One region of the Vibrio sp. CCUG 15886 genome, then DNA from elsewhere that is predicted to be linked to it. Evidence: predicted binding sites of a transcription regulator. Region 1 holds the regulator's gene; the other holds the start of a gene.
What was found. Region 1 encodes MetJ, which represses methionine synthesis genes. Its sites were predicted from a motif close to TTAGACNTNTANANGTCTAA; they were not measured.

Region 1 (4,428 bases):
ATAGGACGATGATCCAACACCGCTTTAATGGGTTTAAGTTGCTCGCGTGGAAAGTCTGATTCTTGAACCAAAGCGGTGACAATGCCAATCAAGGTTTGTCGTCCAAATGGCACACTCACGCGGCCACCAATGATCGGAAAAAGGTGTCCAGGAACGAGATAATCAAATTGTTTATCGAGTGGCACTGGCAGCGCAACACGAGCAATGGATGGACGCATAACGTGGTGTTTCATGGCAAAAATAATGACTTACAGTCTAATGGAAGCGAGGTAGAAATACGAGAAAAGGGCATGCTCGAACAGAGAGAGGAAAACTGTATAAAAAACTAGCGGAAAATCGTGGAAATAGGTTGATTCGAAAGAGACGATTCATTACTATATCGCGCCTTAAGATATGGCTTTAATTCTGTTTTAGCGGTATCTGAGTTTTATTTTTAACTGCGTGTGGTGTGCGGCAAAGACTCGTATAGCGACACGGCCTACTATTTGAGGTTATCCCATGAAAGCTGGTATCCATCCAGAATACAAAGCAGTAAACGCAACTTGTTCTTGCGGCAACTCTTTCGTTTTCAACTCTACTCTAGATAAAGAATCTATCCACCTAGACGTATGTGACAAGTGCCACCCATTCTACACTGGTAAGCAACGTATCGTTGATACAGGCGGCCGTGTTGATCGCTTCAACAAGCGTTTCGGTGCTCTATCAAGCGGTAAGAAATAATAGCGTTAGCTATTGCTGTTTGAGAAAAAGGTCGCTTATGCGGCCTTTTTTGCATTCAACGCCTAGGAGACGCTTTCTCTCACGCACCATCCCCTATGCCATCTGGTCTTACTTCTATCTTATTCACAATTTTTATAGATTTGCCTCGCATTCTTGGCTAGGAAGATTGACTTATATCAATTAGAATTTCTCTCTAAATTGAACAAAAAAGCAGAGTTTTTGTTCAACCTAAAGTGTTCCCCCCTTTACCGTACACGCAAAAAGAGAATAACCATTTATGTCCGATGACAATAGCCAGCAAATGACCCCTGAAGAAGTACTTCGCCAACAAGCTCTTGATTATCATGCTTTGCCAACGGCGGGTAAAATTGCCGTCGCTCTAACCAAACCTGCGGAAACCGCTAAAGATCTTGCTTTAGCTTACAGTCCAGGTGTCGCGGAGCCGGTTCGCGAAATCGCACAGAACCCAGACAACGTTTACAAGTACACCTCAAAGGGAAATATGGTGGCCGTTATCTCTAACGGTACGGCAATTTTGGGTCTAGGTAACTTAGGTCCTTTGGCATCAAAGCCAGTAATGGAAGGTAAGGCACTGCTGTTTAAGCGTTTTGCTGGTCTTGATTCTATCGATATTGAAGTGAAGCATCGCACCATCGACGAATTCGTGGATACGGTCGCGAACATTGCAGATACCTTTGGTGGTATCAATTTAGAAGACATCAAAGCACCAGACTGTTTTGAAATTGAAAAACGTCTGATTGAGCGTTGTGATGTGCCAGTGTTCCATGATGACCAACATGGTACGGCCATTGTCACCGCGGCTGGTATGCTGAATGCGATCGAACTGCAGGGTAAGAAGCTAAACGAATGTATTATTGTTTGTCTTGGTGCGGGTGCGGCTGCCGTGGCGTGTATGGAGCTGCTGATCAAATGTGGCGCGATGCGTGAAAAGATCTACATGCTGGATCGTAAAGGTGTGATTCATACACGTCGTGATGATCTCAACGAGTACAAGCAACTGTTCGCCAACAATACAGACAAGCGCACACTGGAAGATGTGATCAGCGGTGCGGATCTCTTCCTTGGCGTGTCTGGTCCAAACCTAATGCCTGCAGAAGCGCTGAAGCTGATGGCGGATAAACCGGTTGTGTTTGCGTGTTCAAACCCTGATCCAGAAATCAAGCCAGAGTTGGCGCATGAAGTGCGCAGCGATCTTATCATGGGTACAGGTCGCAGCGACTATCCGAACCAAGTGAACAACGTGTTGTGCTTCCCATTCATTTTCCGTGGCGCTCTGGATGTTCGTGCTAGTGAAATTAATGATGAAATGAAGTTGGCAGCGGTTGAAGCGATTCGTCAATTGGCGAAAGAGCCAGTGCCAGAAGCGGTATTGAAAGCGGCAGGTGTTGAATCGCTGAGCTTTGGCCCGCAATACATTATTCCCAAACCAATGGATTCACGTTTGCTGCCTCGCGTGGCGAAAGCCGTTGCTCAGGCGGCAGTTGATACCGGTGTGGCTCGTATTCCAATGCCAGAAAACTACATGGCCGAGTAAATCACAGCCTAAACAAACGGGACGCTTTAAGCGTCCCGTTTTTGATCAGATACCACTTTCCCCCGGTGTGGTAAAGCTAACGAGGTTTAGTCGTCATACGCTTCAAATTCGATACCCATCGCCGTCATCAATTCTTTGGCTTCTGTTGGGATATCATCCGGGCGATCTTTTCTGAGATCTTCATCCGTCGGCAGTGGCTGGCCAGTGTACGCATGCAGAAATGCCTCACACAACAACTCACTGTTTGTTGCGTGGCGTAGGTTATTAATTTGACGACGAGTACGTTCATCCGTCAGAACTTTTAGTACTTTAAGCGGGATAGAAACGGTAATTTTTTTTACTTGCTCGCTTTTCTTTCCATGCTCTGCGTATGGACTTATGTATTCGCCATTCCAGTCAGCCATTGCGCACCTTCAGAGTAATAATCGGTTAATAAAAATTGTAAGCGGAGATTTTAGCTGGATTTACCGCCATAAGCAAAGACATATAGACGTCTAGAAGTGTTGACGTCTTAAATTTTGATGGTTAAAGTGACAACTATTAATGGAGAGGAAGGCGTTCCGATAACAGTAGCGCATTCTTATTAAGAATTCATCTTCGCAGAAAGGAAACATCATGAGTCACCACAAGCCAGCCACGATTGCCGTTAGAACGGGCATCGAATCCGATACTCAATACCGTGCCGTTGTGCCACCGATCTATTTGTCGACGAACTATGGTTTCTCTGCCTTTGGCGAAGTGCCTAAATACGACTATACCCGCTCAGGCAACCCAAATCGTGGTCTACTAGAGCAAGCGTTGTTTGAGCTCGAATCTGGTAAAGGTGCGGTGGTCACAAACTGCGGGACATCAGCACTTAACTTGTGGGTGTCTGCTTTTTTAAGCCCTGACGATCTTATTGTGGCACCTCATGATTGTTATGGCGGTACCTACCGTCTTTTCAATACTCGAGCGAAGAAAGGGGATTTTAAAGTCCGCTTTGTCGACCAATCCGACAGTGCTGCACTGGATGCGGCGTTGGCGCTTAACCCCAAACTGGTGTTGCTTGAAACGCCTTCCAACCCGCTCGTGCGTGTGGTGGACATCGCGGAAGTGTGTGAGAAAGCCCATAAAGTGGGCGCGTTGGTGGCGGTCGATAACACCTTTTTGACACCGGTGTACCAAAAGCCTTTGGAGCTGGGGGCAGACTTTGTGATTCACTCGACAACCAAGTATATCAATGGGCATTCTGATGTGATTGGCGGTGTGGTGATCACCAAAACCGAAGAGCACGCAACAGAACTGGCGTGGTGGGGGAACTGCCTTGGCGCAACCGGCACGCCATTTGATAGCTATATGACGCTACGTGGTATCCGTACATTGGGGGCACGTATGCGCGTGCATGAAGAAAGTTCGCAACAAATCCTCTCTTATCTGCAAACTCAAGAGTTAGTCGGCACCATTTATCACCCGAGTTTGCCAGCGCATCCAGGTCATGAGATCGCCAAAAAGCAGCAATCGGGCTTTGGATCGATGTTGAGCTTTGAATTTGCTGGCAGCTTTGAGCAATTGAAAGTGTTTGTGAAAGCGCTAGATTTGTTTTCATTAGCGGAGTCACTTGGTGGTGTCGAAAGCTTGGTTTGTCATCCGGCATCTATGACTCATCGTGCGATGGGAGAGGAAGCACTCGCAGAAGCTGGCGTCACGCAACAGTTATTGCGTTTATCGGTGGGGCTGGAAGATGCGCAAGATCTGATTGCCGACCTCAAGCTGGCCTTTCAACAAGCGAAGGAGAGCTGTTAATGAGTCAAGTTCGACAACTGCACAAATTTGGTGGAAGCAGCCTTGCGGATCCGGATTGCTATCGTCGTGTGGTGAACATCCTCAAAGAGTACTCGGGTGATAACGATTTAGTGGTGGTGTCGGCAGCGGGCAAAACCACCAACCGCTTAATTGAATTTAGTGAGGCGCTGGAGAAGGACGGCCGTTTGGCTCACGAAGCATTGCAAGCTTTGCGTCAATATCAAACCGGATTGGTGGAAGCACTGATCGCGTCGAACCAGCGTAGCGAGCTGCTTGATCAACTTGCTGATGAGTTCAGCACGTTGGCCGAGCTCTCCGCACCACTCACAACCGCGCAAAAAGCAGCGATCTTAGGCCATGGAGAAGTGTGG
Region 2 (4,428 bases), on a different contig from region 1:
CTGAGAAATCAGCATCTTAGCGGCCTTTTCTCCCGCTTGCTTGTAACCGGGATCGACACTGAACACCTTTGGAAAAAGAAAAGAGAGCAACTCATTGCCACCCACACCGGTGACACAAACCTCTTCGCGCCCCAGTTCTTGAAGTCGCTTGATGACGCCCAAAGCCAAGGTGTCGCTCGCACAGACAATCGCTTGAGTGTTTTCCGCTAACACCTCATCAACTAAGTGATAAGCACTCTCATGGTTGAGTTTGCCAGTTTGATAACGAGCTTCAACATCGTGTTTTTGGCACCACGACAAGTAGGCATTTAAACGCGACCAGCCCGTGGTTTTATCTTCTTTATTCACACCGATATAAGCGATATGGCTCAGCGATAAAGATTGCAAGTGTTCTAACGCCAGCTCAATCACACGCTGATTATCGTAGTTAATCGAAGACACCTCTTCTGCAGGCGTGGCAATCACCACGGCTCGATCTTGCCAACTGGCTAAGGTTTGTAGATCGATATCGGTAAAGCCAAACACAATGACGCCATCGACATTGCGACGACGCAGCACTTCTAAGTGCTCGTTGGTTTTCTCGCGATCGAACTGACTCTCCATGATCACCGCATCGTATCCCGCTTGATACAGCACATTAAGCATACTACCGACAGCACGATTTTCTGAGGGAGAGTCGAGACGCGAGATAATTACCCCAACCACCTTCTGGCTACCGCCACGCATCGATTGAGCGGATTTAGAAGGCACATAACCGGAATCTTGTATCACCTGTTCTACCTTCGCTCGGGTTTCAGGTTTTACCTTGGGATCATTGGTCAGCACGCGCGAGACGGTCGATTTACCGACCCCAGACAAACGGGCAATATCAAGAATAGTCAGCTTTTTGCTCATAATAGGCCAAGAAAGACGTTCAATAATAAAAAGGCCGCTTAGCGACCTTTTACTTGTTCTTTTACATAAAGTGGCACATCACGGATGCTATCGAGCACCACGGTTGCCAGTTGCTCACCCTGCTGTGTAACAGGTTTTCCAGTGCGTACCAAAATCTTCGTTGCAACCCCTGCCGCTTCGGCAGCCATCATATCTTCGGCTTTGTCACCCACCATCACTGAGCGAGCCATATCGATTTTGAGGAAATCACGCGCTGAGATAAACATCCCAGGTTTTGGTTTGCGACAATCACAATCTTGTTTGTAATCCCCCACACCGTGTTCTGCATGGTGCGGACAGTAATAAATGCCGTCAAACTCAACGCCGTTGTCCGCAAAATTCCAATCCATCCATTGGGTCAGAGAAAGGAAGCGATCTTCGCTAAATTTGCCGCGGGCAATCCCCGACTGATTGGTGACCAACACCAAAAGATACCCCATATCCTTTAGGGCCTTCGTCGCCTCAAACACACCTTCAATGTATTCAAAGTCGTGCTCGTCATGAACGTAACCATGATCAACGTTAATCACGCCATCACGATCCAAAAAAACAGCTGGTTTTGCCAAAGTATCTGTCTCTGTCACAAAGGAATATAAGCCGAGATTATACCTTAAAAGCGCTACATTGCGAGTTTCCAAGCCGTGAGGTACATCGTCAAAACACCCTCTATATACGAATATCAACTAACTCATAGCAAATCCGCTAGCCTTAAATGAACGTTTAGACGTCTAGACGTAAAAATATCTATTGACTTAAAAACACGAAAGCCATAGCATCATCTGAAAAGTGAGCTAGAGCTCAAAATATTATTCTGTTGTCCCTGCACAGGTTGAGAAATGATTGAAATTAACCAAGTAAATAAAGTGTTCTATCAAGGCAGTAAGGAAATCCATGCCTTGAAAGACATTAACTTACACATCGCAGAAGGCACCATTTTTGGTGTGATCGGATCATCGGGTGCAGGGAAAAGCACGCTGATCCGCTGCGTGAACATGTTAGAAGCACCAACCAGTGGTTCCATTGTGGTGGATGGTGTTGATTTAACAAAATTGAGTAAAAAGCAACTCAGCGAAACTCGCCGCAATATCGGCATGATTTTCCAGCACTTCAACTTGCTTTCTTCTCGCACTGTGTTTGACAACGTTGCACTGCCATTAGAGTTGGCTGGAAAAGACAAAGAGCAAATCCAAAGCAAAGTGACGGAACTTCTGAAGCTGGTTGGTTTGGCCGACAAGCACGAAAGCTATCCAGCCAACTTAAGTGGTGGTCAAAAGCAACGTGTGGCGATTGCACGAGCATTGGCCAGCGATCCCAAAGTACTGCTGTGTGATGAAGCCACCAGCGCGCTGGATCCTGCGACCACTCAATCCATTTTGGAGTTGCTCAAAGAGATCAACCGCAAGCTGAAAATCACCATTTTGCTCATCACTCATGAAATGGATGTCGTGAAAAGCATCTGTCACGAAGTAGCAATCATTGGTGGCGGTGAATTGGTTGAGAAAGGCACCGTCGGTGAAATTTTTGCCCATCCTAAAACGGAATTGGCGCATGATTTTATCCGCTCAACACTGGATCTTTCTATTCCTGAAGATTACCAAGTGCGTTTGCAACCCACTCGCGTCGCAGGCAGCTATCCTTTAGTGCGTTTGGAATTTACCGGCGCGACGGTTGATGCACCTTTGGTGTCGCAGATTTCTCGTAAATACAACATCGACATCAGCATTCTCAGTTCCGATCTCGACTACGCCGGCGGAGTGAAGTTTGGCATGATGGTCGCAGAACTGTTTGGTAACGAAGAAGACGATAACGCAGCGATTGAATACCTGCGCGAGCACAACGTAAAAGTGGAGGTTCTGGGTTATGTCCTTTAATGACCTATCTCAATGGCTCAGTTTGAACACTGACCTGCTGCTGGGCGCGACTTGGCAAACGCTTTATATGGTTGCCGTTGCTGGCGTCGTTGGTTTTGCGATTGGTATTCCTTTGGGCGTGATTCTGCACACCACCAAAAAAGGCGGCTTGCTTGAAAACACCAAACTCAACAACGTACTTGGCGCCATTGTTAATATTGGCCGCTCGGTGCCATTTTTGGTCTTGATGGTGGCGATCATTCCCGTCACAAAACTGTTAGTGGGGACATTTATCGGCACTACAGCAGCGATTGTTCCACTCACCATTGGGGCTATCCCATTTGTTGCGCGCCTGATTGAAGGAGCATTGTTGGAAGTTCCAACTGGCCTGATTGAAGCGGCACAATCGATGGGTGCAACACCACTACAAATCATCACTAAGGTACTGCTTCCTGAAGCATTGCCGACCATTGTTAACTCCGTCACTATTACGTTGGTAACATTGGTGAGCTACTCTGCCATGGCGGGCACCGTTGGTGGCGGCGGTCTCGGTGACGTAGCCATTCGCTACGGTTTCCACCGCTACGATGTCACTATCATGGCGGTCACTGTGGTGATGTTGATTGTGTTGGTACAAATTATTCAGTCTATCGGTGACGCCATCGTGCGCCGTGTAGACCACAGATAAGCATTGAAAGATTCAAAATAATAAGGAGATTTACTATGAAATTTAGCCTTAAAGGTTTACTGACCATTATTGCTGCTGCCTCAACATTGGTATTGGCTGGTTGTGGCGAAAAAGCGACTGACACGAGCAAAGTAAAAGTTGGCGTTATGGCGGGTGCCGAAGCGCAAGTTGCGGAAGTCGCTGCGAAAGTAGCCAAAGAAAAATACGGCCTTGACGTGGAATTGGTCACCTTCACTGACTACGTGACACCAAACGCGGCATTGGATGACGGTTCTATCGATATCAACGCGTTCCAACACAAACCATACCTAGATCGTCAAGTGGAAGACCGTGGTTACAAACTGACCATCGCTGGCAATACTTTTGTTTACCCTATCGCGGGCTACTCAAAGCAAGTGAAATCGGTCGAAGAGTTGGCTGACGGCGTGCGTATTGCGGTACCAAACGATCCAACCAACCTTGGCCGCTCTCTGCTGCTTCTTGAGCAACAAGGTTTGATCAAACTACGTCCAGAAGTAGGCCTACTTGCGACCGTTCGTGACATCGTTGAGAATCCAAAGAACATCACTATCGTCGAGCTCGATGCTGCTCAGCTTCCACGCTCACTTGACGACGTGGCTCTGTCTATCATCAACACCACTTACGCGAGCTCTATCAACCTAACTCCGGAAAAAGACGGCGTATTTGTTGAAGACAAAGAGTCTCCATACGTGAACCTGATTGTGGCTCGCCAAGACAACGTTCAAAACGAAAATGTACAGAACTTTGTTAAAGCCTACCAAACTGAAGAAGTCTACACGGCAGCAAAAGAAATCTTCAAAGGCGGCGTTGTAAAAGGCTGGTAATTTCGATAGCAAAAGTCGAAGTTCATCAAAACAAAAAAGGGTTGGTGTGAGAGCGCCAACCCTTTTTGCATGTTGAGATGCCACTTGCTACTTCAAATGATCCCAAGAGATG

Region 2: metN (methionine ABC transporter ATP-binding protein MetN) is a predicted target of MetJ. The motif match lies at 1,654-1,673, and genes of this name have one in related genera.

The regions. Positions count from the first base shown of each region.
Region 1 covers NZ_JAQQBT010000018.1:14,909-19,336, forward strand. Annotated here, with positions in the region: gene priA (primosomal protein N') at 1-218, opposite strand, end outside; gene rpmE (50S ribosomal protein L31) at 499-720, shown strand; gene PQQ36_RS19580 (malic enzyme-like NAD(P)-binding protein) at 998-2,275, shown strand; gene metJ (met regulon transcriptional regulator MetJ) at 2,362-2,679, opposite strand; gene PQQ36_RS19590 (O-succinylhomoserine (thiol)-lyase) at 2,891-4,057, shown strand; gene PQQ36_RS19595 (bifunctional aspartate kinase/homoserine dehydrogenase II) at 4,057-4,428, shown strand, end outside.
Region 2 covers NZ_JAQQBT010000006.1:26,819-31,246, forward strand. Annotated here, with positions in the region: gene treR (trehalose operon repressor TreR) at 1-894, opposite strand, end outside; gene gmhB (D-glycero-beta-D-manno-heptose 1,7-bisphosphate 7-phosphatase) at 933-1,571, opposite strand; gene metN (methionine ABC transporter ATP-binding protein MetN) at 1,770-2,804, shown strand; gene PQQ36_RS13145 (methionine ABC transporter permease) at 2,794-3,471, shown strand; gene ilpA (MetQ/NlpA family lipoprotein adhesin IlpA) at 3,507-4,316, shown strand; gene PQQ36_RS13155 (Zn-ribbon-containing protein) at 4,404-4,428, opposite strand, start outside.